One region of the Psychrobacillus sp. FSL K6-1267 genome, then DNA from elsewhere that is predicted to be linked to it. Evidence: a T-box and tRNA genes for the amino acid it is inferred to sense, from the RefSeq annotation. Region 1 holds a T-box; the other holds one or more tRNA genes.

The links. A T-box is a leader RNA that pairs with one kind of tRNA and senses whether it is charged. The one in region 1 lies ahead of pheS (phenylalanine--tRNA ligase subunit alpha), so its partner is inferred to be a tRNA-Phe.
Region 2: it encodes a tRNA-Phe, which carries the amino acid that the T-box ahead of pheS (phenylalanine--tRNA ligase subunit alpha) is inferred to sense. The anticodon was not compared.

The regions. Positions count from the first base shown of each region.
Region 1 is NZ_JBBOOR010000001.1:2,627,206-2,642,443, reverse strand. Features, by position in the region: gene MHB55_RS13450 (DUF2207 domain-containing protein) at 1-1,241, shown strand, start outside; gene MHB55_RS13445 (M42 family metallopeptidase) at 1,346-2,434, shown strand; gene argF (ornithine carbamoyltransferase) at 2,583-3,548, shown strand; gene MHB55_RS13435 (DUF4362 domain-containing protein) at 3,723-4,163, opposite strand; gene MHB55_RS13430 (sigma-70 family RNA polymerase sigma factor) at 4,344-4,868, shown strand; gene MHB55_RS13425 (DUF4179 domain-containing protein) at 4,861-6,171, shown strand; gene MHB55_RS13420 (bile acid:sodium symporter family protein) at 6,677-7,660, opposite strand; gene MHB55_RS13415 (FAD-binding oxidoreductase) at 7,662-9,056, opposite strand; gene MHB55_RS13410 (DUF2441 domain-containing protein) at 9,246-9,836, shown strand; gene MHB55_RS22290 (hypothetical protein) at 9,868-9,930, shown strand; gene sspI (small acid-soluble spore protein SspI) at 9,963-10,172, opposite strand; gene MHB55_RS13400 (TrmH family RNA methyltransferase) at 10,346-11,110, shown strand; T-box leader at 11,166-11,398, shown strand; gene pheS (phenylalanine--tRNA ligase subunit alpha) at 11,446-12,483, shown strand; gene pheT (phenylalanine--tRNA ligase subunit beta) at 12,496-14,907, shown strand; gene MHB55_RS13385 (general stress protein) at 15,028-15,238, opposite strand, start outside.
Region 2 is NZ_JBBOOR010000001.1:3,261,504-3,276,741, reverse strand. Features, by position in the region: gene perR (peroxide-responsive transcriptional repressor PerR) at 87-530, shown strand; gene MHB55_RS16890 (methyl-accepting chemotaxis protein) at 567-2,252, opposite strand; gene MHB55_RS16885 (YgzB family protein) at 2,761-3,105, opposite strand; gene MHB55_RS16880 (nucleotidyltransferase-like protein) at 3,235-4,101, shown strand; rRNA gene MHB55_RS16875 (16S ribosomal RNA) at 4,572-6,126, shown strand; tRNA gene MHB55_RS16870 (tRNA-Ile) at 6,238-6,314, shown strand; tRNA gene MHB55_RS16865 (tRNA-Ala) at 6,330-6,405, shown strand; rRNA gene MHB55_RS16860 (23S ribosomal RNA) at 6,524-9,451, shown strand; rRNA gene rrf (5S ribosomal RNA) at 9,543-9,658, shown strand; tRNA gene MHB55_RS16850 (tRNA-Asn) at 9,667-9,741, shown strand; tRNA gene MHB55_RS16845 (tRNA-Ser) at 9,748-9,839, shown strand; tRNA gene MHB55_RS16840 (tRNA-Glu) at 9,869-9,943, shown strand; tRNA gene MHB55_RS16835 (tRNA-Val) at 9,966-10,041, shown strand; tRNA gene MHB55_RS16830 (tRNA-Met) at 10,188-10,264, shown strand; tRNA gene MHB55_RS16825 (tRNA-Asp) at 10,268-10,343, shown strand; tRNA gene MHB55_RS16820 (tRNA-Phe) at 10,366-10,441, shown strand; tRNA gene MHB55_RS16815 (tRNA-Thr) at 10,446-10,521, shown strand; tRNA gene MHB55_RS16810 (tRNA-Tyr) at 10,531-10,614, shown strand; tRNA gene MHB55_RS16805 (tRNA-Trp) at 10,624-10,697, shown strand; tRNA gene MHB55_RS16800 (tRNA-His) at 10,723-10,798, shown strand; tRNA gene MHB55_RS16795 (tRNA-His) at 10,834-10,909, shown strand; tRNA gene MHB55_RS16790 (tRNA-Gln) at 10,911-10,982, shown strand; tRNA gene MHB55_RS16785 (tRNA-Gly) at 10,989-11,063, shown strand; tRNA gene MHB55_RS16780 (tRNA-Cys) at 11,070-11,143, shown strand; tRNA gene MHB55_RS16775 (tRNA-Leu) at 11,175-11,256, shown strand; gene MHB55_RS16770 (potassium channel family protein) at 11,736-12,206, shown strand; gene MHB55_RS16765 (alkaline phosphatase family protein) at 12,407-13,972, shown strand; gene MHB55_RS16760 (hypothetical protein) at 14,144-14,278, shown strand; gene MHB55_RS16755 (threonine aldolase family protein) at 14,313-15,238, opposite strand, start outside.

The sequences.
Region 1 (15,238 bases):
AAACGTTAAGTGATGCTTTTGCTATAGAACAACAAACATTTGACGAGACGTACAATCGATTAGAGGGGATGGGAGAAATAAAGAATCTCATTCCCAAAATAATTATTGGGTTGCTAGTGACTGCATTATTATTCATAATCTTATTGCCACAGAGACATTTTTGGAGAAGGGGATCTGAAAGAGATATCCTAGATACGGATGTTTTATATCTTTTTTTTGTGGACTCCGTAGGTAACACCAGTCGAAAAAGCTTTTTGGCAGGTTTATTTTCATTAGTAGAAAATGGAGCATTAAAAGTTATGAAAGGAAAGGCAGCGGTTCGTTTCAAGAATGATCCCAAATCACCAAAAGAGACACTTGAGTTTCAGTTGGTCGATCGAAGCATCGCTAAGGCTGATTTTGAAAATATAATGATAAATTGGTTATTCTCATCAAGAAAAGGATCGATTAAATCAAAATTTAATTTGCATGATATAGCTGGCGCGGCTAGAGAAGAGAAAAGTCAAAATGACTATTTTGTTCATCGAAAAAGAGATTTTAAAGAAAAGCAAAAAAAATGGGAATCGGCAGTTGAATCCGAGATGAAAGAAGCTGGAGCTTTTAATGATAAGATACCACTTACTATTTTAAGTATGGCGACCATTATACTGGCTATACTATTCTCTATTGCCTATTTTGTAGACTTAAGAAGCAGTTGGGGGATAGCATGGATTATAGGTGTTTCCTTGGTGTATATTGTAATACTATGGGTAAAGAAAAAGTCTAAACTATGGCTATTTTTATATATAGCATTCATGTTTTTTGCAAGCGCACAACTGGTAGATGAACAACTGTTCAATCAAACCTTTAATTTATTGGTTGCTTTCATTGTTTTATATATTGCTGTTCCAAGGAATATTTTATCTATGAATGCGGTCAGAGCTAAAGATTCTATAAGAACTTTTAAAAGAGCACTGAGAAAGCGTAAAAAAGAGAATGTTCCTTTATATTCTGAAGAAAGCTGGGCTATTCGAGCGTATTTGTTTAAAAGAAGACAACAAACTTTCCCTCTTGAAATGGCCACAGTTCCATTGGCAGGTTTGTTATTAGTAGAAACAGATCCTATGAATTATGTAATGGATTCATGGAGATGGACTAAGGGTTCCCTATTTTCTGGTGATGGTTCCTCAGGTTCCTCAACTTCATCCTCTGATGGTGGAGGTAGCTCTGGTGACGGTGGAGGAGGCGCTGGTGCAGACTAGTTATTTTATCACTAGAAAACTTGAAGATTCTTTAATAAATATTTTGAATATGCATTCAATTTGTCATATAATTAGTTGATGAGTATATTTAGGAGGTCGAAATAATGACGAAATTAGATGAAACATTAACAATGCTTAAAGATTTGACCGACGCAAAAGGAATACCAGGTAATGAGCGTGAGCCACGTCAAGTGATGGAGAAGTATATCGCTCCTTATGCAGACAAAATTGAATATGACAATCTTGGAAGCTTGATTGCTGAAAAAGTTGGTGATGCCAATGGCCCAAAAATTATGGTCGCTGGTCATTTAGATGAAGTAGGCTTTATGATATCTAAGATTGATGATAAAGGCTTTTTAAGCTTTCAAACAGTAGGAGGCTGGTGGTCACAAGTAATGCTAGCTCAACGTGTTACGATTGTTACACGTAAGGGAGAAACCATTACAGGTGTTATTGGTTCGAAACCACCGCATATTCTAAGCCCAGAGGCTCGTAAAAAACCAGTTGATATTAAAGAAATGTTCATTGATATTGGTGCATCCTCTAAAGAAGAAGCAATGTCATGGGGAGTAATGCCAGGAGATATGGTCGTTCCATATTTTGAGTTTTCTGTTATGAACAATGAAAAACTATTACTTGCAAAAGCATGGGATAACCGTATTGGCTGTGCCATTGCTATTGATGTCTTAAAAAATTTACAAGGTCAAGATCATCCTAATATCGTTTATGGTGTCGGGAACGTCCAAGAAGAAGTAGGTCTTCGTGGAGCTAAAACGTCTACAGCAAAAATTAACCCTGATATCGGCTTTGCAGTTGATGTGGGTATCGCTGGTGACACTCCTGGAATTTCACCTAAAGAATCTACAAGTAAAATGGGAGACGGCCCACAAATCGTTCTATTCGATGCTTCTATGGTTTCACATAAAGGCTTACGTGATTTTGTAGTGGATACTGCCGAAGAAAATAATATCCCATACCAATTCGAAACAATTGCTGGCGGTGGAACAGATGCGGGATCCATGCACATCTCATTAAACGGGGTACCATGTTTATCGATTGGAGTTGCTACTCGTTATATTCATTCACATGCAGGAATTCTGCATAGAGATGATTATGAGAATACAGTTAAGCTAATTGTGGAAGTTATTAAAAAGCTAGACCGTGATACAGTAAATAATATTACTTTTAACTAATTATAAAAGACTAATGAAGGTTGCAATAGTATTCCTCATTAGTCTTTTTTATGTATAAATAAATGTATATAAATCCACTTGACTTTATAAATATTCATATTTATAATAAAAAATACAGAAGGATACGGAAAAGAAGGGGATTAAATTTATGAAACTATTGGAATGGGTAAATCTGAAAATGGTTGATAGCTTAAAAGGAAAAGACCTTTTAACTCTCTTGGATTACTCAAAAGAGGAAGTGAGTGAATTACTAGAGCTTGCCACAAATTTAAAATCGTTGACGAAAGCAGGGAAATGCCCGCCGCTGTTAGAAGGTAAAACACTTGGGATGATTTTTGAAAAGCATTCTACTCGTACAAGAATTTCTTTTGAAGTAGGAATGAAGCAATTAGGCGGTAATGGTATGTTCATGAATGCACGTGATTTACAAATTGGGCGAGGAGAATCTGTATATGATACTGCTCATGTTTTATCTGGTTATTTAGATGGCATTATGATTCGTGCCAATTCACATGCAATGGTAAGAGAGCTAGCTGAGCATGCGAGTATTCCAGTGATTAATGGATTGACAGATCTTTATCATCCCTGCCAGGCATTAGCGGATATACTTACTGTGCAGGAAGTAAAGGGCTATACGAAGGGACTAAAGATAGCATATGTTGGAGACGGAAACAATGTAGCACATTCCTTAGTTATAGCGGCAGCATACATGGGTATGCATATAGCAGTTGCAACACCGATAGGCTATGAACCGAATAAAGAAATTATGGAAAAGGCCAAGGCTATTGCATTGGATAATGAAGGCTCATTATTTGTATCTAATGATCCCCTAGAAGCAGTAGTGAATGCAGATGTAGTGTATACAGATGTATGGACTTCTATGGGACAGGAGGAAGAAGCTGCTAAGCGCTTAGAGGAATTTAAGGAATATCAGATCAATGATGAGCTTGTAGCAAATGCAAAGCCAGATTATATATTTCTCCATTGCTTACCAGCCCACCGAGAAGAGGAGGTGGCCACATCTGTCATAGATGGACCAAACTCATATATCTTCCAACAGGCAGAAAATCGCTTGCATGCACAAAAAGCCGTACTTGCTTCGTTAATGGCTTAAAAGTATTGAATAAACTGTAACGACAGGGTGTGTCCTACAGTTTATATATATGCGATGTCGCTTATCTAGAAGGATGACTTCATCGCTACATAGGAAGAGTGATTCGGGAGACGCCGAATCACTCTTTATTATTTTTCTTCATTTTAATGATACAAATATAGAGAGGACCATTTGTTAGTGATGGATGACCAGTACGTTCTTGTCATACTCGTCCTGGCAGCCTTCTAGCTCGTAATCCGTTCTCGTTTTGGATAGGACAGTGACTAAGGATGAACAAGATGTTGTCTTCAAGCTACCTGCTCCAAAATGATCTCTTCTTGTATCTAATTTAGAGATAATAACGTTTCCATCGTATGCTAGATCACGAAGTATAGGGTCTCCTTCTGTGGTATAAGTAACTATACGAAGGTTGTCTTTTTGTTCATTATTCAAGTTGCTTAGAAACTCCTCAAATCTATTAAAATTCTGCAAGTCTCCATGTGTATCAACTATGTCCTCTGAACTAGGTGTATAATCTGGCAACGATGGTAGCCGTGATTGAATGACAGACCCCTCTTCTTGACATCCTATCAGTAACATTGCAAAAACAAAAATGAACATTAACTTCTTTTTCATTTCTTAGCTCCTTTTTAGTATTAGTCGGTAACGCTTCCTGAATGTTACATTTATAAAAATAGAGATAATGGTATTACAGTTTCCAATAAAAATTATTAATCGTACATAAAAGTGAAAAATAATGAAACGTTTTACATCCTTGCTTTATCTAACAGTTAGAAAGAAAGGGGGATTACTAAATTGTCGGATATAAAGAAAGTGCAAAAAGCAAAGAAGGGGAATCATAAAGCATTTCAAGAGCTAATTGATGAGGAAAAAGTAAAGCTTTATAAAATGGCTTTCATGTACATGAAAAATGAAGAAGACGTCCTAGATGTTTTTCAAGAAACTGTTTATAAAGCTTTCGTTTCTCTCAAAAATTTAAAAGAGGACGAATACTTTTCAACATGGATAACTCGCATTCTTATAAATACTTCACTTGATCATATTAAAAAGAAAAATAGAGTGGTTCCGATGGACCGAGAGTCGATAGAGCGGAAAGTAAATCCTTATTTCTCTTCAGAGAAGGATATGGATTTATTGGAGGCAGTCATGAAATTAGATGAAAAATATAAAACAGTCTTAGTGCTAAGGTTTTATCAGGACTATTCCATCAAGCAAATAGCGGAAATATTAGAATATCCAGAGGGAACTGTGAAAACAAATGTACATCGAGGTATTAATATTTTACGAGACACATTGAAGGAGGATTGTGTAAATGAGTAAGCAATGGCCAGATTTAAAAAAGGAAATGGATAAAATACATGTGCCACTGGAGAAACTAGATACAATCATAAAAAACACCGTCCAACCTGTCAAAAAGAAAAGATCAATGATAAAGATAGTGTCCTATAGTGCTGTGGGAGCAGCAGTCGCATTAAGTGTGTTTATAGGAACTGCTAGTGTTTCTCCTGCAATGGCCAAAATTGCTTCCCAGGTTCCACTAATTGGTACATTTTTTAATGATGTACAAGATGAAGGTTTACAAATAGCCGGACAGAAGGGTTTAACACAAGTTATCGACCAGTCTACAAAGGATAGTGGAATTACTTTAACAATAAACGAAATTTTTTATGATGGAACAAGACTAGTATTAGGTTACACACAAGAATCATTGTTTGCTATAGGAGAGCTGGAAAGACCAACTATTGAGGTAAACGGAAAAGAAATAAATTTCAGTTCTAGCTCATCTGGAAAATTTATAACTCCACAAAAGTATAAAGGGATGATAGAAATAAATCCAACAGAGGAGCTACCAGAAGAATTTGAGCTTAGCATGAGGATAGATGCTGTTGGTCTAATACCTGGCACTTGGAAGTTCGAATACAATGTAAAACAATCGAATGAAGTAATTGTGATACGCCCTGAAGTAGTGAAGATGATTGATGAAGCAGAAGTCAAAATAAGCTCTCTGAAAATTGGTCCTGCTGGGACAGATCTTGCCGTAAATGTAATGTCAGAGGAGAAAGAAACGAATTTAGAGCCTTATGATATAGAATTCTTTATAGTTGATGATGGTGGAAATATATTGGATCCATTAGGGAAAAATGGTCACGGTGATACTGAAAACGGCATCGTTACTACGCAATTAAGCTATTTCTTTAGCCCACTGAAGGAAGGAACTAAAAAGGTTCGAGTTATTCCTTATATGCTGGAGGACAAATTTGCCCTAGAGAAGGTCATCATACCTTTAAAAGGACAAAAATATCCTTTTACATTAAGTCAAGGGGATTTCGGAGATATTCTTGTTACAGAGATTCAGTCGAATGAGGAGCAGATAACTGTCTATTTTGATATACAAAGTGACTCAATTTACGATAATAGACTTACTAGAAATCCATTATGGCTAGAGGATGATCAGGGGAATAGTTTAGTGCTTGAGGATTCTCCATTCGCGCAAAGGATTGAAGGAAATAGCTTTAAACAAGTTTTCAAAGTAAGTGAACTAGAAAAGGCTCAAATAGTTACTTTCCAATATCCAAAGCCTATCATGTATGAAGAGTATGAAATAGAAGTCCCAGAGCAATAAACATATCTTTTAGTGAAGGAAAAAGTTGGGGAAATCAAAATATAGATCGATTATATTGGAAGAAGAGCAAATAACATGATTTTTGGAGTTAAAAAACTTAAATAGAAAGAGGATGGAAAATAAGTAGAACCATGCGACGTAAAAATGCTGTGAGTTGCTTCTTATAATAATCCCTAACTATAAGGATACTTCATTCTGAATGAATTTCGTTTTGAAAAAAAATTAACTAAAGATATCCTTTTTTATATCTGAAATTATATACAGTTTTCACTTGATATCAAAGAAAATTAAAGTTGTTCGGAGTGAAGGCGGGACCTCCTAGGAGACAAGCGCGTGTGAGAGACTACAGGCTCGCCCCGTGCCCCCGCGAAAGCGTCCGCAGTAGCGGAGAACACCGACTATGTAATAGAAAAGAGTCTCGAAAATTTACTATTCGGTAAATTTTCGGGACTCTTAGATGTCTAAGGTGGGTTTTGTTCCAGCCTCTTCTTTTAGTTGTGTATATTTAAATCTGTGATGGCTTACCTTCTAGAGGAATAGACTCAACCTCAACCTTATCTTGTTTTCCTGCGCTCTTGGACCAAACAGTTGCTATAATTGGTCCTGAAATATTATGCCAAACGGCTCCTAAGGCACTTGGAAGAGCGGCTAGTGGACCTAAATGTGCAGTTGCTAGTGCAACTCCTAAACCAGAGTTTTGCATACCAACTTCTATGGAAATAGCACGACAATCTGATTTAGATAGCTTCATCATTTTTGCAGCATAATAGCCAAGCAATAGCCCAGCTCCGTTATGAAGGAAAACCCCAACAAAAACTAATGGACCAGCCGAAGCAATATTGTCTACATTACCAGCAACTACTGCGGAAACAATGATAATAATAGCTAATACAGAGATCAATGGAACAATATTGGCGCTTTTTTCTACAGCTGTTGGTAGTAATTTTTTTATGAGTAATCCAAGTACGATTGGAACAATAATTACTTGTACAATAGACATAAACATGTCCATGGCATTTACCGGCATCCATTGGCCTGCTAACAGTAATAGAAGAACCGGTGTCATTAAAGGCGCCAAGAGAGTTGAGAACGAAGTCATCGTAATTGAAAGTGGTACATTTCCCTTTGCTAGGTAAACCATTACGTTAGAAGCAGTTCCCCCTGGCACAGAGCCAAGTAAAACCAAACCAGCTGCCAGTTCACTAGGTAACTGTAGTAAGTAAGCTATAGCAAAGGCAGTTAAAGGCATGATTATAAACTGTGCTGCTACACCGATTAGTACTGGCTTGGGATTTGTTAAGATCAGTTTAAAATCAACTGCTCTAAGCGTAAGTCCCATTCCAAACATTACTATTCCAAGTAGGATAGTTATATAGCCGCCAAAAGGTAGGAATGCTTCTGGTATTAAGAAAGCTATTACTGCTATTAAAATAACCCAGATGGCAAAATACTTTCCGGCAAAGCTACTGATTTTTTCTAAAATTTTCATATTACCCACCGTCACTTTCAAGTTTTACTATTTTATTTGGGTTTAAAATATTTAGCGGATCGAGAGCAACTTTAATTTTTTCCATAATTCGAAGAGCCTCGCCATGTTCTGCCGCCTGATACTTTTGTTTTCCGACACCTACCCCATGCTCACCAGTGCAAGTTCCTTTTCGTTCGAGAGCATAAAGAACAATCTTTTCATTATAGTTCTGTGCCTTCAGTACCTCCTCGGGATTATTCATATCAATCATGAGCAGAGCATGAAAATTTCCGTCTCCGACATGACCAGTAAGTCCTCCTGTTAATCCGATAGCATCGAGCTCCTGACGAGCAAATATAACCGCATCGGCCAATTCTGAAATAGGAACACACACATCTGTAACCATCATTTTCTTACCGACGTTTCCGTGAATATAAGCATAAGCTAAATTATGCCTAGCATCCCAAAGCTTTGTTCGTGCGGTATTATCTGTTTCAAATTGAATATCATCACAGCCATGGTCTTTTACAATTTCTTGGGTAAACTCGACATCTTGAGTGAGTCCAGCTTCATTGCCGTGGAATTCTAAAAACAACGTAGGCTTTTCAGCATAATCAGTTTCACTAAAATGATTAACTTGACGAATCGAGCTCTCATCCACAAGTTCTACACGTGCGATGGGAATACCCGCCTGTAATATTGAAGTTACAGCTTCAACTGCATTTTTGACCGTAGGAAAGGTTGCTCTAGCAGCAGTTGTAAATTCAGGAATGCCATACACCTTTAAAGTTAGTTCTGTAAAGCATCCTAAAGTGCCCTCTGATCCAACGAATAATCCGTTCAAATGAAAACCAGAAGCAGATTTAGCTGCCAAATTACCTGTATGCATGATTGTTCCATCAGCAAGCACTACCTCTAAATCTCTTACTTGATCTCTCATTACTCCATATTTGACGGTGGTAGTTCCGCTAGCATTAGTCGCAGCCATGCCCCCAAGAGTTGCATCTGCACCAGGGTCAACAGAGAAGAACAGGCCATATTTTTTTAATTCTTTGTTAAGCTGCGTTCTCGTAACACCTGGTTGGACCTTCACCAGTAAATCGTTTTCTCTTATCTCTAAAATTTTGTCCATCAATGAAAAGTCAATGGTAATACCATTTTCGTAGGGTATGACATGACCCTCTAAACTTGTTCCACGTCCAAAAGGTACTACTGGAACTTTAAGTCTACTAGCAGTCTTCATAATATTACTAACGTCTGTTGCGCTTCTAGGGAAAACGACAACGTCTGGTAAACTTATAGAGTGATAGGATTCATCTTTCCCATGTAATTCTCTAATAGTTTGATTGATGGAAATCTGGTCTTGCTCTAGATGTTCACTCAATGCTTCTACAATATTTTCCACCATAATGTTCATACACTTCGCCTCTTTGCTATAATTTAAATATAATATCTTTTGAAACTTTTCTAATTATTCAAACTCATAGAGTAATTATATACAGTATATCGGAGAAATCAAGGATAATTTTCGCAAAAGTTAAATTAATTTAGTGGTTTAGTGAATTAAAATAACTAGTTTTATATTTTATTAAATAAGGAGAATATTATGATAGAAAATGGACTAATTGTTTATCATATTGTTACGAGGAAAAAGATGAAGGTAGGACAGATAATTAATTTTGAAGAGAATCAAAGGAATACTTTGTATAGGTTCTTTTTTGAAAGAGAGCATTTAAATTCTAAAGGTGAGGATTTTATAAAAATTTTTCAGAACCAATTTACGGATGAAGGGTTGAAATTAACTAAAGAAGATTCAGAAGTAGGACGTCAATATTTTGACCAAACAACTAGAGCAATACGAGAAACGGTAGCAGAAATGGTGAGATTAGAAGAATACCCGGATTACCCTTCTAGACTTTCTTGTTTATATGCGACGAAAAACTTTGAGGATGCTTTAAAATGGGTGGAAATATTTAATTCCTATAATCGGCAGGTTTTACAACTTGTTAGCTTAAGAGTTTTTGGTAAATCCTTTGAGGGAGATGCTAGCCTTTTGCCAAAGGAGGATGGAGCCTCGTTTTCAAGAAAAATTGAACAAGCAAGAGATTACTGGAAGGGAAACGTAAAAAGTGAATTACCTGAGCTGTTAGTAGACGGAAAAATTGAAGTGATAGAGATTATAAAAGAGTATACATGATGGGGATAAGGTGAAAATTTGGTACGACACTATGGACCAAAGTTTGCCTAGCTCTGGTCATGGAACTAATATTGAATTAATAAATAGACCGTAGACTAAGTCTACGGTCTGAACAATTACTTAAACTTATTGAGCAAATGCAGTAGAAACATTATTTAGCATTGCTTGTTTGCTCGATTCATCAGCAGTTTTCCACCATTTTTCAAAAATTACGCCAAGACCAGGTAGTAAATGTTCTTCTCCTCGGTTAATCGCATCTTCCACGACTTCTTTAATATCTGTAGCGGAATTTCCTTTTAGGTTTGCTGCTATTGCTTCTCGAATTTGAAAATCCATTTTCATCACTCCTTTTCTTTATCTTTCCCAATGTCTTGCCACGTATACATGATTTTGATAAATTCGTGGAAGATAAATATGAAGTAATAGATTAACGTGATATAATTTTTTTACAAAAGAAAAGATGCTGTATTATTTTTTGTGCGGTATATAAGAAAAAGGCGGTACATAACATGAAACGAATTGAATCTCCACAAAATTCCTTAGTTAAACATTGGAAGAAATTACTTAGTGTTCGAAAAGAGCGAGACAAAACAGGAGAATTTATCATTGAAGGATATCATTTAGTCGAGGAAGCAATTAAACAAAAAGAAAATGTTTTAACTATTATGCTAAGTGATACTAGTGAAATTCCTGTAACATGGGACGTTGATAATCTGGAAATCGTTGAGATTAATGATGTTATCAAAAAAGAGCTTGCCGAAACAGAGCATACTCAAGGGATTTTTGCACATTGTAAACAAAGTACAGCTAAGTTAGATGAACAGGGAAGTTGGAAAAGGCTGTTATTGATTGATGCGGTTCAAGACCCTGGAAATATTGGTACGATGATTCGTACAGCCGACGCTGCTGGAATAGACGCAGTCATTCTTGGCAAAGGATCAGCAGATGCTTATAATTCCAAAACACTACGATCTGCACAAGGCTCTCATTTTCATATACCTATTTTAAAAGGTGAATTAAGCTATTGGGTGGACCAGCTGAAAGACAAAAATGTAAAAGTATATGGAACAGCATTTGAAAACTCTACTCCGTTCCATGAAGTAGAGAAAAGTGATGCGTTTGCATTGATAGTAGGAAACGAAGGAAGCGGTATTCAAGCGGATTTGTTGGAACAAACCGACCAAAATATTATTGTCCCTTTGTTTGGTCAAGCAGAATCATTAAATGTTGCAGTGGCAACGGGAATTCTTCTTTATGGACTTACTTTGAGATAAATGCCCTTGATGAAATGTTTAAAAGTCCGTATAATAGATAATAATTTAATAAATAAGAAAAGCTGTCATCGGGAAAAGTATATATGAGAATTCGAATGTAGGGATTTTACGCCTTGACTGGAAGCGTAGATGAAGATTTCATATAGAAGTTCACCCCGTTAGCTGCCACCGGGACCAGTATTTACTGTAAAGGTGTGCCGGTGTAGAGCCGTTAGTCGAATTGAGTGATTGCACGTTTTTTTGTGCAATAATCAGGGTGGTACCGCGAAAATAGTCCTCGTCCCTTTTATAGGGGCGAGGATTTTTTATTTTGTCAATTAGGAGGGATTTTTAAAATGGAAGCACAACTTCAACAGTTGAAAGAAGAAGCTCTACAAAAAATTGAAGCTTCACAAAACACAAAAGAATTAAATGACGTGCGAGTTGCATATTTAGGGAAAAAGGGCCCAATCACGGATTTATTAAAGGGAATGGGTAAACTTCCAGCCGAGGAGCGTCCGAAGATGGGGGCACTTGTCAATGTAGTACGAGAGGAAGTAACTAATGTATTAGAAGCCCGTATGACCTTATTACAGGAGCAAGCGATTCAAGAGCAGCTAGAGAAAGAATCTATTGATGTAACTTTACCTGGTCGTCCAGTGAAAACCGGGAATCATCATCCACTTACTCGCGTTGTCGAGGAGATTGAAGATCTATTTTTAAGCATGGGCTATGAAATTGCAGAAGGTCCTGAGGTTGAAAAGGATTACTATAATTTCGAAGCTTTAAACTTACCTAAAGGTCATCCAGCTCGTGATATGCAGGATTCCTTCTACATTTCAGAGGATATTTTGTTACGTACGCATACATCTCCAGTGCAAGCGCGCACAATGGAGGCAAAAGAAGGTCAACCGATTAAAATTATTTGTCCTGGTAAGGTGTATCGTCGTGATAATGATGATGCGACACATTCACACCAATTTACTCAAATTGAAGGTCTAGTAATCGGTGAGAATATCCGTATGAGTGATTTAAAAGGTACATTATCTTTATTCGCGAAGAAGATGTTCGGAGAGGATCGCGAAATTCGTTTGCGTCCAAGTTTCTTCCCATTCACAGAACCATCTGTAGAGATGGATATCTCTTGCTTTAAGTGTGGAGGTAGCGGCTGTAACGTATGTAAGAAGACTGGCTGGATTGAAATACTAGGAGCAGGTATGGTTCATCCTAACGTCCTTGAGATGGCTGGCTATGATTCTAAAAAGCTTTCTGGTTTTGCATTTGGTATGGGGCCAGAGCGTATTGCAATGTTGAAATATGGAGTGGAAGATATTCGTCATTTCTATACAAATGATGTGCGTTTCTTATCGCAATTCCACCGAACAGAAGTGTAAGGAGGAAATGACATGTTAGTATCGACGAAATGGTTATCAGAATATGTAAACACACAAGGATTGAATCCAAAGGATTTAGGAGAAAAAATCACACGCTCAGGTATTGAGGTAGATGCAGTAATTGATCGCTCTCAAGGCATGACAAATGTTGTAGTTGGATATGTAAAAGAAAAGGTGAAACATCCGGAAGCTGATAAGTTAAACATCTGTCAGGTAGATGTAGGAGATGAAATCACTCAAATCATTTGTGGTGCTCCTAACGTAGACGCTGGTCAGAAAGTAATCGTTGCTCGTCCTGGTGCAGTGCTACCAGGTGGCATTAAGATTAAGAAAGCAAAGCTACGTGGAGAAGTATCTAACGGTATGATCTGTTCTCTTCAGGAGCTAGGTATAGAAGGCCGCCTTGTCTCAAAAGCATATGCAGAAGGGATTTATGTTCTTCCTGAAACAGCTGTACCAGGTGAAAGCGCACTTCCATTATTAGGCCTGGACGATATAGTGTTAGAACTAGGTTTAACACCAAACCGTTCTGACGCACTAAGTATGCTAGGAGTAGCTTATGAAGTAGGAGCAATTCTTTCTGAAGATATGAAATACCCAGAAGCGGCCTATACAGAAAGCATTGAAAAAGCAGAAGACTATATAAAGCTTCGTGTGGATGCAATAGAAGAAAATCCTTTGTACATTGCGAAGGTTGTAAAAAACGTACAAGTAAAAGAGTCACCACTATGGCTACAAAATCGTCTAATGGCAGCTGGTGTCCGTCCTCATAACAATGTCGTAGATATTACAAACTACGTGTTAATGGAATACGGCCAACCACTTCATGCATTTGACTATGATCGCCTTGCTACAAAGGAAATCGTTGTTCGCCTAGCAAATGAAGAAGAAAAAATTGTTACACTTGATGATCAAGAGCGTACACTTAAATCTAATCATTTAGTTATTACTAATGGTAAAGAACCAGTTGCTCTTGCTGGAGTTATGGGTGGCGCTAATTCAGAGGTTCATGATGGTACAACAACAGTAGTTATCGAGTCTGCGTACTTTACAGCAAGTTCTGTTCGCCAATCTTCTAAAGATCATAATTTACGTAGTGACGCGAGTGCCCGCTATGAAAAAGGTGTCGATCCTAACAGAGTTGTTTTAGCAGCTGAACGTGCAGCTAGCCTATTAGCAGAACTTGCTGGTGGAGAGGTGTTAGCTGGTTCTGTAGTTGTAGATAAGTTAGATAAATCTCCTGCTGAGGTAATCGTATCTCCTGATTTCATCAACAGTCGCTTAGGAATGAAAATTTCTCTAGAAGATATGACATCTATATTAACTCGTTTGAAGTTTGATTTCCAAGTAGCTAATGGATATTTGTATATTAAAGCTCCGACACGTCGCCAGGACATTAAAATCCCAGAGGATATTGTAGAAGAAATCGCTCGTATGTATGGCTATGATGAAATCCCAATGACATTACCAGTGGAAGAATCGAAGCCTGGTGGTTTAACTTCCTACCAAGCAAAACGTCGCCAAGTGCGAGGATTTATGGAAGGTGCAGGACTTTATCAAGCAATCACTTATTCATTAACTTCAAAAGAAATGGCTCAAAAGTTTGCATTAGAATCTGCTCCAGTGACAGAATTATTAATGCCAATGAGTGAGGAACGCAGCACGTTACGTCAAAGCTTAATCCCACATTTGTTGGAAGCTGTAACGTATAACACTGCTCGCCAAGCCGATACAGTTGCATTATATGAAATTGGCTCTGTATTCTTAGGGGAAACGGAATCTGGTCTTCCTCAAGAGCAAGAGCATTTAGCAGGAGTTATTGCTGGTAAATGGGTAGAGCATAGCTGGCAAGGTGAGAAGAAGAGCGTAGATTTCTTCGTGCTTAAAGGAATTGTGGAAGGTTTGATGGATCTCCTTGGACACACTGAGGATTTAACATTTGTACGTACAGTTGTTGAAGGTATGCATCCAGGAAGAACTGCATCCATTCAATTAGCAGGTGTAGAAATAGGTATTATCGGACAATTACACCCAGCAGAACAAAAAGCCCGCGACTTAAAAGAAACGTATGTGTTCGAATTGAATTTAGTAAAAGTATTAAATAAAGAAGTAGAAACATTATATTATGCACCAGTTTCTAAATTCCCATCTATTACTCGGGATATTGCAATAGTAGTGGAACGTGAAAAAGCTGCTGGAGAGCTCCAAGCGATTATCCAGCAATCAGGCGGAAAACTGTTGAAGGCTGTGCATCTCTTCGATTTATATGAAGGCGAAAAAATGGAACCAGGCAAAAAATCAATTGCATTCTCTCTAACATACTTCGATCCGGAACGAACACTGACTGACGAAGAAGTAGTCAATGCTCACAACAAAGTTCTAAAAGCACTTGCTGAACAAGCAGGAGCAGAGCTAAGAGGATGATTGAATAAAAGAAAAAGGAGCAGCCCTTAAATTGGTGCTGCTCCTTTTTATAGCTATGTGAAGGGGAACAGTGATGTACTTAAACTAACACAGTAGTTAAGCTGACCATTCAATCGACCCTTACGTTTGTGGGTTTTTGGGGTGAAGAAATACCAGGACTTTTCCATCCTGAGCATCATTAGAATATCGCTCTGCTTCATCATCCGGGACTCCGATTTCCATAAGAGCATGTTTTAATCCACCAGCACCAGAGTTGGCCCCTACGACTGCGCCTCCAATTGTTGTAATGATAGGACCTGCAGCCAACACAGCGCCAAATCCGGGAATCAAT
Region 2 (15,238 bases), 630 kb from region 1:
GAAAAATTTGACAGCGATAGTATTTCTTCTTTATACTTATTATAAACTTATCATTTAATAATGATTATAAAGAGAGGTGCATAGCGATGACGGAAGTACATTTAAGAGACGCTTTGGATACATTGAAATCAACCGGTGTACGTATAACGCCTCAACGCCATGCGATTCTGGAATTTATTATTCAATCTATGTCACATCCCACTGCGGACGATATATATAAAGCGCTTGAAAGTAAATTTCCCAGCATGAGCGTTGCTACTGTCTATAACAACTTACGTGTGTTTAGAGAAGCGGGCTTAGTAAAGGAATTAACATATGGCGATAATTCAAGTCGTTTTGATTTCATCACAAATGACCACTACCATATGATTTGTAATTCTTGCGGTAAAATAGTTGACTTCCATTATCCAGGATTAGATGAAGTAGAGCATCTTGCCTCTCATTTGACCGGTTTTGATGTTAGTTCTCACCGAATGGAGATTTACGGTTCGTGTCCTACATGTAAGGAACAAGCAACTAAAGTCCAATAAAAAACCGAGCGTATATTCGCTCGGTTTTTATTTTGTCTAAATTTTAAAGCGGCCAATAAGTTGTTCTAAATACACTGCTTTTTCTGTTAAGTCCTGCGCCACTGTGTTGATTTCCTGCATGGTTGCTGTCTGTTCCTCTACAGCAGCAGAGATCATTTCGGTCTGGGAGGATGCTTCTATCGTATGGCTGGCAATTTCAGCTACTGATGCTGCAACTTCTTCAGCACTTGCTGAGATTTGCTCAGATGTAGCTGAAATATCTTCTATCTGGTAGGTAACTTGCTCAATGGAGCTAGCAATTGATAGGAAGGAAGTATTGGCCTCGTTAATTACTTCCACACCTTCTTCAGCATTTTGAAGTCCGACCAAAACGGATTTTTCCACATTTTTTGTATCCTTTTGAATTTCTATAATTAAGGATACTATTTGGCTAGCAGACTGTTTAGATTCCTCAGCAAGTTTCCTTACTTCATCGGCAACTACTGCAAATCCTTTTCCATGTTCTCCTGCTCGAGCAGCTTCAATAGCAGCGTTTAAGGCAAGTAAGTTTGTTTGCTCAGAGATAGCTGTAATAACTTTTGTGATATTCTCAATTTCAAGGGATTGCTCACTTAATTTTTTAATAAGCTGATTCGTTTCATTAGATGAATCATAAATCAGTTGCATTTGTTCTTTGGCTGTTTTTAATATTTCTTCACCCTTACTAGCAAACTCAATTGTGTTTGATGCATTGCTATGTAAAATTTGGGTAGATTCAGCAATACGTTGCACTCCGGCAGCAGTCTCATCCATAGCAGTCGCACTTTCTTTGGCAGATCTTGCAGAGCTTTGTGCACCTTCGGCAGTCATTTCCACACGATTTGCCACATCCGTAGACGCAATGGTCACTTCCTCTGTGCTAGCAGAAAGCTCCTCAGATACACTCGATAAATGATTGGCATTTTCATGTAAGCTAATGATTAGATCTTTCAGGTTAGATTTCATTTTATTAAAGGATTTAGCTAGATCACCTATTTCATCCTTTGCTTGGCTATTAATATCAGGTGCTGTTAAGTCACCATTCGCTATAATCTCAGTTGCCCTTGCTACTTTCACAAGAGGAATAGTAATGGATTTTTTTATAAATATAGAAATTCCAGAAGCGACCATAATACTAATAGCAAGTATCGCCAGACTAAAAATAATTGTATTTTTGACTACCTGTTTAGTCTCATCTGTAATTACCTTTAATTGACCTTCTTGATATTCATTTATTTTGAGTGCTGTGGCTAAAACACCTTCATTTGCTATTTGAGCGTCATTATTTACTATTTGTAACGCACTGTCTTTGTTTCCCTTGTTTAATGCGTCCATAGCTTCTGTAGCAGCAGTGTTAAACGCGTCGTTATGTTTATGGATATCACTCAAATAGCCCTTCATTGTGTCTGATGAAGCCAAATTTTCTAAATTTAGAATTGCCTCATTCAACAAATCTTGATGCATAACTAAGGAGTCCTTTGCCTTATCTGTATTATTTAAAATCATAGCTCTTATGTAAAGTCCTTGCATACCAAGCTCTGTTTGAATATCGTCCGTTAAGAGCTGTTGTTGTACACGATTATCTAATGCATAATCAAATTTTTCTTCAATAGATAGTAATTGTAGGAATGTTACCCCTAAAGTGATAAGTAATAAAAAGAAAATAGATAAAAAGGAAAAGTTCAGTTTTTTTCTAATAGACATAATGGTACCCTCCACTTCTTTCGCTTTAAGTCTAAAGTAGTATTAATTATCCGTCAACTACAAATATTTTGATTAATTTTATTATTAAAAATAAAACAATACAATAAAGTGAAAAATAATTGATACGTATAGGTAATTAAACACGGGAATAGTACAAGGTCGATGACTGCCTAAACAAATGGAGAAATTAGTTCTCAAAGCCACCTAGACTATTTTATTTAACCTAAATAGGAAAGGTACGCAGAGTAAATGGGGAAAATTATTTTGATTTACAATACATAGTAAGAAATCGTCGATATCCATTCCAATTGATTAGTGTTGGCTAATTTAAAAAGTGAGGAGTTTCTATATCTTCTAAGAAACAGAGGTGCTGGTTATCATGATGATGCTAATAATGCGATGCTTGCAATATGGAGAGTAGAGAAAGAAGACTTCGTTTCATTTCACTCTATATGAGTATACTATGTTAATATAAAAAAGCACTTTGCTTAAAAGCAAAGTGCAGGGATTATTTCTTTCTATTGTAGCTAATATCAAATTCTTCACCTTCAAGAGTAGGATCCAATGTAAGTGGTTCTTTGCAATACATACACATATCTACTCGTCCTAAAACTTTCGTGTGTTTTCCACAGTTGGGGCATACTACTTGAACGGCTTTAGTAGATAATAAACCTATCCATCCATATACAGCTGTACTTCCAATAATAGAAAGTAACCCAAGTGTCATAAATATTGTTACTAAGATAGCGTTCTCTCTAAAGAAGATAGCCCCGTACATGATAATAAAGCCAAAGAATATTAAACCAAGAGCAAAGGAACGAATTCGATTTATTTTGTTTTTATAGGGTTTCATTTTTTAGCCTCCTAATTATACCTACACTATAACATATTTTTTTATAAAGGAATGTTATTAAAGTTTAAAGAGGAAATATCAAATTATTGTCGAAGAATAATACATAAGTTAATAAAGGAGGCTTTCACATTGGAAGCGTTGTTAAGACCTATCTATCAAGAAAGAGCCAGTGATTCAAATACATTAGGCATAATATTAATAGAAAAAATAGAAGAAGTCAGTCCTATTACTGATACCTTTGATTCCATATTGTTCATTATAACTAAAGATTCTCCTATTCCGGTTTTTACTAAGCATTATACGTATAACGACAAAAAGGCAGCATTGCATATTATTACGGAAAAACAAATTAGAAAATGGTTTATAGTAGGAGCCAATCCTAAGTTAGTGGGCTGGATGATCAATGGGAGAGTAATATTTGATCGAAATGAATATGTAGAAAACCTTAAAAAGGAATTACAGGATTTCCCGGTAAACGGCCGAAATGTAAGAATGGGAATAGAATTTGCAAAGCTTAGTAGAAGCTATATGCAAGCTAAAGTATTCTTTGAGCAATTAAATTATCTAGATGCTTATAATCATATTGTAAACTCACTGCATCATCTAGCTAGATTAGCTATTATTGAAAAGGGGATGCACCCGGAGGTTATGGTGTGGAAGCAAGTAAAGCAATTAGATCCTTCTATATATAAATTGTACGATGAGTTAGTGTCGAGTGGAGAAACATTAGAGAAAAGATTAGAACTTTTATTTTTAGCGAGTGACTTCTTAATTCATTCAAGAACAAAGGATGGGGCACGGCATATAATCGAAGTACTTTCTTCTAAAGAGTATTGGACGATACAAGAGATTCATGAACAAGAGGAATTAAAAAACTATTCCGTTGACCTTGAAGTATTTATAGAATTCTTGGTCGATAAAGGATTAATTCTAATAGAAAAACAACCTACTAAAAGCAGCCATATTCTGCATAGATACTACAAAGTTAAAGAGTAAAAAAAGGTCAACAAAAAACGAAATAAAAAAATGCTCGTTTTTTGTTGACATATACATTAAATATGCGGTATTATAATAAGCGTCGTCAAAAACGAATTAAAAAACAGCAGAAAATTAATAAAAAAAGTTTTTTAAAAAACTTCTTGACTAGCCAGTTGAATGGTGATAAATTAGAGAAGTCGCAAAAAACGACAACGCAAAAATGAACATTGAAAACTGAACATGCAAAACGTTAAGACATATAGCTTCAAACAACTTCGGTTGTATTGACGCAAAACAATTTTTGACATCATTTAATGATGATGCCAGCAAAACAAAATGAGCTTTTAAACTAGTTCTATTTTTTCTGGTTGACGAGACGTAGTGCAGTGCTAGGAAGCGAGTGAGCGAGAAAAGGAGCGTACTAACGTACGTGACTGACCGAGTAAGCGAAGCTGACAACGCAATGCGCTGTGTATCGCCAGCCAGCTATTATGGAGAGTTTGATCCTGGCTCAGGACGAACGCTGGCGGCGTGCCTAATACATGCAAGTCGAGCGAATGATGAAGAAGCTTGCTTCTTCTGATTTAGCGGCGGACGGGTGAGTAACACGTGGGCAACCTGCCCTGTAGATTGGGATAACTCCGGGAAACCGGGGCTAATACCGAATAATCCATTTCCTCACATGGGGGAATGTTAAAAGACGGCATCTCGCTGTCACTACAGGATGGGCCCGCGGCGCATTAGCTAGTTGGTGAGGTAACGGCTCACCAAGGCGACGATGCGTAGCCGACCTGAGAGGGTGATCGGCCACACTGGGACTGAGACACGGCCCAGACTCCTACGGGAGGCAGCAGTAGGGAATCTTCCACAATGGACGAAAGTCTGATGGAGCAACGCCGCGTGAGTGAAGAAGGTTTTCGGATCGTAAAACTCTGTTGTGAGGGAAGAACAAGTACGAGAGTAACTGCTCGTACCTTGACGGTACCTCATTAGAAAGCCACGGCTAACTACGTGCCAGCAGCCGCGGTAATACGTAGGTGGCAAGCGTTGTCCGGAATTATTGGGCGTAAAGCGCGCGCAGGCGGTCCTTTAAGTCTGATGTGAAAGCCCACGGCTCAACCGTGGAGGGTCATTGGAAACTGGGGGACTTGAGTGCAGAAGAGGAAAGCGGAATTCCAAGTGTAGCGGTGAAATGCGTAGAGATTTGGAGGAACACCAGTGGCGAAGGCGGCTTTCTGGTCTGTAACTGACGCTGAGGCGCGAAAGCGTGGGGAGCAAACAGGATTAGATACCCTGGTAGTCCACGCCGTAAACGATGAGTGCTAAGTGTTAGGGGGTTTCCGCCCCTTAGTGCTGCAGCTAACGCATTAAGCACTCCGCCTGGGGAGTACGGTCGCAAGACTGAAACTCAAAGGAATTGACGGGGGCCCGCACAAGCGGTGGAGCATGTGGTTTAATTCGAAGCAACGCGAAGAACCTTACCAGGTCTTGACATCCCGCTGACCGGCCTAGAGATAGGCTTTTCCCTTCGGGGACAGCGGTGACAGGTGGTGCATGGTTGTCGTCAGCTCGTGTCGTGAGATGTTGGGTTAAGTCCCGCAACGAGCGCAACCCTTGATCTTAGTTGCCAGCATTCAGTTGGGCACTCTAAGGTGACTGCCGGTGATAAACCGGAGGAAGGTGGGGATGACGTCAAATCATCATGCCCCTTATGACCTGGGCTACACACGTGCTACAATGGACGGTACAGAGGGTCGCAACCCCGCGAGGGTGAGCTAATCCCATAAAACCGTTCTCAGTTCGGATTGTAGGCTGCAACTCGCCTACATGAAGCCGGAATCGCTAGTAATCGTGGATCAGCATGCCACGGTGAATACGTTCCCGGGCCTTGTACACACCGCCCGTCACACCACGAGAGTTTGTAACACCCGAAGTCGGTGGGGTAACCCTTTTGGGAGCCAGCCGCCGAAGGTGGGACAGATGATTGGGGTGAAGTCGTAACAAGGTAGCCGTATCGGAAGGTGCGGCTGGATCACCTCCTTTCTAAGGATATATTCGGAATACAGATTTTTATCTGTATCTTAACGTTTTGCAGTTCAGTTTTGAATGTTCATATTTATATTAACATTTTTAATAGATATGGAAATTCAAAGAGGGCCTATAGCTCAGCTGGTTAGAGCGCACGCCTGATAAGCGTGAGGTCGATGGTTCGAGTCCATTTAGGCCCACCATACCTTTTTAATTTCGGGGCCTTAGCTCAGCTGGGAGAGCGCCTGCCTTGCACGCAGGAGGTCAGCGGTTCGATCCCGCTAGGCTCCACCATTAAAAATATAATTGTTCTTTGAAAACTGGATAAAACGACATCAAAAAAAGAAACAAACGCAAGATATTCAAATTGTGATCACTTACGTGATTGCAAGTGTAGTACTTTTAACTTTTAGGTTAAGTTAATAAGGGCGCACGGTGGATGCCTTGGCACTAGGAGTCGACGAAGGACGGCACTAACACCGATATGCTTCGGGGAGCTGTAAGTGAGCTTCGATCCGGAGATTTCCGAATGGGGAAACCCACTGCCCGTAATGGGGCAGTACATTTGCGTGAATACATAGCGCATCTGAGACACACCCAGGGAACTGAAACATCTAAGTACCTGGAGGAAGAGAAAGAAAATTCGATTCCCTGAGTAGCGGCGAGCGAAACGGGAAGAGCCCAAACCAAGAGGCTTGCCTCTTGGGGTTGTAGGACACTCTATACGGAGTTACAAAAGAATGAGTTAGATGAAGCGACCTGGAAAGGTCCGCAGGATAGGGTAAAAGCCCCGTAGTCCAAAATTCATTCCCTCCAGAGTGTATCCTGAGTACGGCGGAACACGTGAAATTCCGTCGGAATCCGGGAGGACCATCTCCCAAGGCTAAATACTACCTAGTGACCGATAGTGAACCAGTACCGTGAGGGAAAGGTGAAAAGCACCCCGGAAGGGGAGTGAAATAGACCCTGAAACCGTGTGCCTACAAATAGTCAAAGCCCGTTAACGGGTGATGGCGTGCCTTTTGTAGAATGAACCGGCGAGTTACGATTACATGCGAGGTTAAGTTGAGAAGACGGAGCCGCAGCGAAAGCGAGTCTGAATAGGGCGAATGAGTATGTGGTCGTAGACCCGAAACCAGGTGATCTACCCATGTCCAGGATGAAGGTAAGGTAACACTTACTGGAGGTCCGAACCCACGCACGTTGAAAAGTGCGGGGATGAGGTGTGGGTAGCGGAGAAATTCCAATCGAACCTGGAGATAGCTGGTTCTCTCCGAAATAGCTTTAGGGCTAGCCTCAAACGTTAGAATCTTGGAGGTAGAGCACTGTTTGGACTAGGGGCCCATCCCGGGTTACCGAATTCAGACAAACTCCGAATGCCAATGATTTATGTTTGGGAGTCAGACTGCGAGTGATAAGATCCGTAGTCAAGAGGGAAACAGCCCAGACCACCAGCTAAGGTCCCAAAGTATTTGTTAAGTGGAAAAGGATGTGGCGTTGCTTAGACAACCAGGATGTTGGCTTAGAAGCAGCCATCATTTAAAGAGTGCGTAATAGCTCACTGGTCGAGTGACGCTGCGCCGAAAATGTATCGGGGCTAAACAAATCACCGAAGCTGTGGATTGATACCTTTGGTATCAGTGGTAGGAGAGCGTTCTAAGGGCGTTGAAGTCAGACCGGAAGGACTGGTGGAGCGCTTAGAAGTGAGAATGCCGGTATGAGTAGCGAAAGATGGGTGAGAATCCCATCCACCGTATGACTAAGGTTTCCTGAGGAAGGCTCGTCCGCTCAGGGTTAGTCGGGACCTAAGTCGAGGCCGATAGGCGTAGACGATGGACAACAGGTTGATATTCCTGTACCACCACCCCACCGTTTGAGTGATGGGGGGACGCAGTAGGATAGGGTAAGCGTGCTGTTGGTTATGCACGTCCAAGCAGTGAGGTGTGAGTGTAGGCAAATCCGCACTCTGTAACATTGAGCTGTGATGGCGAGGACTTAGTCCGAAGTTCCTGATTTCACACTGCCAAGAAAAGCCTCTAACGAGGTGGGAGGTGCCCGTACCGCAAACCGACACAGGTAGTCGAGGAGAGAATCCTAAGGTGAGCGAGAGAACTCTCGTTAAGGAACTCGGCAAAATGACCCCGTAACTTCGGGAGAAGGGGTGCTCTTTTGGGTGTATAGCCTAGAAGAGCCGCAGTGAATAGGCCCAGGCGACTGTTTAGCAAAAACACAGGTCTCTGCAAAACCGTAAGGTGAAGTATAGGGGCTGACGCCTGCCCGGTGCTGGAAGGTTAAGAGGAGTGCTTAGCGCAAGCGAAGGTGCGAATTGAAGCCCCAGTAAACGGCGGCCGTAACTATAACGGTCCTAAGGTAGCGAAATTCCTTGTCGGGTAAGTTCCGACCCGCACGAAAGGCGTAACGATCTGGGCACTGTCTCAACGAGAGACTCGGTGAAATTATAGTACCTGTGAAGATGCAGGTTACCCGCGACAGGACGGAAAGACCCCGTGGAGCTTTACTGTAGCTTGATATTGAATTTTGGTGCAACTTGTACAGGATAGGTAGGAGCCTTAGAGCCCGGAGCGCCAGCTTCGGAGGAGGCGTCGGTGGGATACTACCCTGGTTGTATTGAAATTCTAACCCATACCCGTAACCCGGGTAGGAGACAGTGTCAGGCGGGCAGTTTGACTGGGGCGGTCGCCTCCTAAAGTGTAACGGAGGCGCCCAAAGGTTCCCTCAGAATGGTTGGAAATCATTCGAAGAGTGTAAAGGCAGAAGGGAGCTTGACTGCGAGACCTACAAGTCGAGCAGGGTCGAAAGACGGGCTTAGTGATCCGGTGGTTCCGCATGGAAGGGCCATCGCTCAACGGATAAAAGCTACCCCGGGGATAACAGGCTTATCTCCCCCAAGAGTCCACATCGACGGGGAGGTTTGGCACCTCGATGTCGGCTCATCGCATCCTGGGGCTGTAGTCGGTCCCAAGGGTTGGGCTGTTCGCCCATTAAAGCGGTACGCGAGCTGGGTTCAGAACGTCGTGAGACAGTTCGGTCCCTATCCGTCGTGGGCGTAGGAAATTTGAGAGGAGCTGTCCTTAGTACGAGAGGACCGGGATGGACACACCGCTGGTGTACCAGTTGTTCTGCCAAGGGCATCGCTGGGTAGCTATGTGTGGACGGGATAAGTGCTGAAAGCATCTAAGCACGAAGCCCCCCTCAAGATGAGATTTCCCATTACGCAAGTAAGTAAGATCCCTCAAAGACGATGAGGTAGATAGGTTCGGGGTGGAAGCGTGGCGACACGTGCAGCTGACGAATACTAATCGATCGAGGACTTAACCAAATTGTTTGTTTCCATTAATGATGTCTTTTATCCAGTTTTGAGTGAACAACTCAGTAGGGTTTCCATACAACTTGTATTGAAAGCCGACAAGTCTAGTGATGATGGCGAAGAGGTCACACCCGTTCCCATACCGAACACGGAAGTTAAGCTCTTCAGCGCCGATGGTAGTTGGGGGTCTCCCCCTGCAAGAGTAGGACGTCGCTAGGCGATATTATTCCGAAGTAGCTCAGTGGTAGAGCAATCGGCTGTTAACCGATCGGTCGTAGGTTCGAGTCCTACCTTCGGAGCCATTTCTAGGAGAGCTGTCCGAGTGGCCGAAGGAGCACGATTGGAAATCGTGTAGACGGGTAACACTGTCTCAAGGGTTCAAATCCCTTGCTCTCCGCCAGATAGATTTCTTCTTTACATAAATATAATGGCCCCTTGGTCAAGCGGTTAAGACACCGCCCTTTCACGGCGGTAACACGGGTTCGAATCCCGTAGGGGTCACCATTTAAATTAAAACCAGCATTATGGAGGATTAGCTCAGCTGGGAGAGCATCTGCCTTACAAGCAGAGGGTCGGCGGTTCGAGCCCGTCATCCTCCACCATTATAAATTTTCAACACTTATTATTGTCGCGGGGTGGAGCAAATCGTTTCACGAAGAAAGCGATTAACGTCGACGCAAGCGTAGCGTGGAAGACGTAAAATTCACTAATTGCGTAGTTGATTTAAATTTCAACACTTTCTTATTGTCGCGGGGTGGAGCAGTTCGGTAGCTCGTCGGGCTCATAACCCGAAGGTCACAGGTTCAAATCCTGTCCCCGCAACCAAATGGTCCCGTGGTGTAGCGGTTAACATGCCTGCCTGTCACGCAGGAGATCGCCGGTTCGATCCCGGTCGGGACCGCCATTTATCTTTAAAATACATATGTGGCTCAGTAGCTCAGTCGGTAGAGCAAAGGACTGAAAATCCTTGTGTCGGCGGTTCGATTCCGTCCTGAGCCACCATTATGCCGGAATAGCTCAATTGGTAGAGCAACTGACTTGTAATCAGTAGGTTGGGGGTTCAAGTCCTCTTTCCGGCACCACTCACCAGTGGAGGGGTAGCGAAGTGGCTAAACGCGGCGGACTGTAAATCCGCTCCTTAGGGTTCGGCGGTTCGAATCCGTCCCCCTCCACCAGTTTTTAATAGGGGCATAGTTTAACGGTAGAATAGAGGTCTCCAAAACCTTTGATGTGGGTTCGATTCCTACTGCCCCTGCCAAATAATAAGTTAACTTTGAATAATGGCGGTTGTGGCGAAGTGGTTAACGCACCGGATTGTGATTCCGGCATTCGTGGGTTCAATTCCCATCAGTCGCCCCATATTCCTTTTAGTTAGCTCTTTTTTTTATTCTGTGGCGGTCGTGGCGAAGTGGTTAACGCACCGGATTGTGATTCCGGCATTCGTGGGTTCAATTCCCATCGGTCGCCCCATTGGGGTATAGCCAAGCGGTAAGGCAACGGATTTTGATTCCGTCATGCCCTGGTTCGAATCCAGGTACCCCAGTTTTTTGCGGAAGTAGTTCAGTGGTAGAACACCACCTTGCCAAGGTGGGGGTCGCGAGTTCGAACCTCGTCTTCCGCTCCAAATTAAGGCGGCATAGCCAAGTGGTAAGGCACAGGTCTGCAACACCTTTATCACCGGTTCAAATCCGGTTGCCGCCTCCAATTTTTAAAAAGTATTTACTGCCTTCATTATGCCGGTGTGGCGGAATTGGCAGACGCGCGGGACTCAAAATCCCGTATCTTCGGATGTGTCGGTTCGACCCCGACCACCGGTATCTATTATGAAATATCACTTACAATTTGATATTTTGACTAAAGCTTATGAATGCTGTTACCGCAGCTTTTGTAAGCTTTTTTTATATTCTCATTCATGATTATTTTTTAATAGTTTCCATTGATTTTAATTTTTTTACTTATGTCTTACACAGACGTCACAAGCTTTCTCATCTTCTATCCTCAGTTCTTTTATTTCATTAGAATAATCCCTTGAGAGTCATTTCAATGTCTTTATGTCCTATACGATCACTTACTTACTAAATTAATACTTTATTATACATATGTACACTAGCATGCAAATATCTTAATCCATGAATTGAGAATGCATCTCTATTCCGTTTCCTATATTAATTAATTTGTATATATTTTGTATTCGATTGACAAGATAGTCATATCGACATTAATTATATTCATTATTGAGGAATTCATACAACTAAAACTGAATGAACTAGAGAGACGATAAGAGAGGGATAGATGTATGTTTTCCACGATACTAATGGGATTGACGATTTTATTTATGGTAACAAACTTATACTATTTCTTTTCAGGTCGTAAGTATAAGAAAAGTTATTTTCAGTCAACTTTATTCCAAAAACTATTTTTTACTATGCTTGGCATTACCTTTGGATTTGCTGTTCTTTATTATTTATTGTCCATGGAAGGGGATGTAGTAAGAGTTAGTACTGAAGAGGGGAAAGATGGAGGAGAAAATTTTTGGGATTATCTCTATTTCAGTGGAGTCACCATATTATCAGTAGGTTATGGGGACTTGGTACCTGTCGGAAAGGCGCGATTCTTTGCACTTATACAAGCAGCCATCGGTCTTTTGTTGCCAACCGCATTTTTTATCAGAGCTTTGGGTGAAAAGGAAGATAGCCCTGGGGAAAGCACAAAAAACGAAAAAGAAGGTGAGCAAAGCAATGGCGGTGATGGAGAAAAAGGTAGTTGAAGCGGATGAACAATTTTGATTCTTATAAAGATAAATCAACCGGTGAAGGTGTTTTCTTTTTATGTTTGATTTATATAAATGGATGTCGATGAATATTTTTACATACTTTCTGACTAAACATGAGTTTTTAACATTAAACAAGCATGTATTCATTTGTAAATCACCATACTAAAGCTACGAATGGAAGATAGGTGACTACAGTGAAGAAAACAATACTCATCATATTAGCTTTATTGCTTGTTATATGCGGAGGCCTTGTATTGAGTATTTCTATGTCTCCGACAAAAAAGCTTAATGAAGTAAAGATAGCAGCAACCAAAAAGCCGGTGGTTCTTATTGTTGTCGATTCTTTAATGACTGAGCCGCTACAAGAAGCAATGAAAGAGGGGAAGGCACCTGCTTTCTCATTTTTAACAAAGAACGGTGATTTTTATCCAGAGTTTATTAGCTCTTATCCAACTATGTCAGTTACGATTGATAGCACCTTGTTGACGGGAACATATGCAGACCGACATAAACTACCAGGATTGATATGGTTTAAAAAGGATGAGAATCGTATGATTAGCTATGGGAGTGGTATAAGGGAAATGTGGGATAACGGGATAAAGCATGTGGCAGCGGATAGTGTTATTCACCTGAATGAATCGCATCTAAGTAAAGATGTTTTTACGATTCACGAAGAACTTGCGAACGCCAAAATGCAATCTGCTTCCATCAATGGTCTCTTATATAGGGGAAGCATTCCCCAAAAATTAAATGTCCCTAAGCTTCTTTCTTTTGCAGATTTATTGCCAAAAGAACTAGAGGTGAGTGGTCCAATGATTTTGTCGCTCGGTGCCTTATCTCAATATAATCCAGAGAACGACAAATATAAATACAGCTGGAAACGAATGGGTGTTAATAATGATTTTACCGTAAATGAGATGACGTACTTAATTGAACAAAAGAAGCTTCCTCCGTTTACACTCGCTTATCTTCCGGATGCTGATGCTTCCATACACAAAAAAGGTCCTACTGATAGTACAGCGATTGAAAAGGCTGATCAAGCGATCCAGGAAATGCTCGGTAGTTTTGGATCTTGGGAAGAGGCCATTCAAGAGGTAACCTGGATTGTCCTTGGTGATAGTGGACAATCATCAGTTAAGGAAAAGAAGGAAATGGGTTTAATCGATTTGAATGATTTGTTAAAGGGTTACACATTCTGGGAACGTGGAAAAGAAAATGTGCAGCTGGCAATCGCAATCAATGAACGGATGGCCTATATTTATTTGCAGGATGAACAGATTCCTTTTACTGAGGTAGTAGATATTCTCAAAAAGGATGAGCGAATCAGTTTTATTGCATGGAGTGATCAGCAAACGAATCATGTCGTGAGCGCAAGTGATAAAGAATTCACCTTTTCGCCAAACGGACCTTATATTGATGAATATAAGCAGTCGTGGCAGTTGGATGGGGATATGTCTATTTTAGATATAAAACCGGATGAGCATGGAACTATACTCTATCACACGTATCCTGATGCGTTAGCAAGGCTACACGGAGCGCTTCACTCGCAAGAAGGCAAAGTTATTATAGTAGATGCAAAGCCATCTTACGAATTTATTGAAAAACAGAGTCACGATCATGCAGGTGGAGGAGCGCATGGGTCACTCCACCAGGTAGATTCTGTTGTTCCCCTGGTGATTGCTGGTGAGACAGAAAAACCCCCTTCTAATCGTCTTGTGGATGTAAAGGAATGGGTTATAGAATTGTTGGGTGGCTCTTAAGTATGGAGCCACTTTTTTTCTGATGCTTCTTTTAAATCCAAATTCTTCAGTAGTAATCATTCAACCTTAATGTAAGTATAAATATGAAATAACATAATTAGGAAGTTTTATTTTTCTAAAATAGGGAATAACATATCTAGACGCGATAAACATGAAAGTGAGGAATTTAAAATGATTAAAACATACAATTTTATTATTGAAGGAAAAATTATCGAGGTACATGCAACTTCCAAAACAGAAGCTGAAAGCAAGGCAAACCATATATATGAAGAACTAAAAACAGAGCAATTTCAACAGCAACAATAAAGAACTCTCAACTAAGCGTTGAGAGTTTTTTATATTATTTCATTTCTTCTCTTAAGCTATCGAATAATTTGTCTATTAGATTCTTAGGGATTTCTAAGCAAGAATCTCCGATACTAAGTTCAAAAGTACAGCTATCCCCATCTTGCTTGCTTAGATAGCTTGTAATCCCTATATGGTTAGCTAACTGTACTTTCGCCAAGATAGCTGCTATTTCTTCTTGGTTACGCTTAAAATGCACATGAAACATATTTGAAACTGGTACCTCTGGAATTGTATAAATATCCTTACAGTCATTAAATAGCTTTGCGAGCTCCATTGCACTGTTATAATATTGTTCCATATTATTTGCTCGTTTATCAAAATAATAGTCAGCTGATAGAATATAAGGATATAAGCTTATGAGCGTTCCACCATAACGTTTTCTCCAGACTTTAGAGTTCTCTATGAAATCCTTATCACCGGCTAGTACTGCTCCTGCAATCCCGCCAATTCCTTTATAAAAGGACATATAGACACTGTCAAAAAGGTCGCAAACTTCCGCAGCAGTTTTTTTGTAAAAAGGCAGCACTTCTAGAAGACGTGCACCGTCCAAATGAAGCATAATAGACTTTTCACGACAATAAGCGGAAATCTGTTTTAATGTTTCAAAACTAGGAAGTTGGCCTCCGATTTCTCTTTGGGGAAGTTCCAATAACAGACAGGCAATGTCCTCTTCGAGATTTACCACATCCTCTAACTCTATGACTCTATCTTTGTCAGCTATTAAAATAGTCTTGATATGGTGTATTTCCTTTAATCCATCCATTTCATGAATTTCTAAATGGGATAAGGGATGATATGCAACCTTATTCAATTTTTTCTCATCGCACCATATGCGTAAAGCGATTTGTTGGGCCATTGTACCGCTAGGAAAAAACGCAGCTGTGCTTTTGCCTAGTAATTTAGCCATTTTATTTTGGA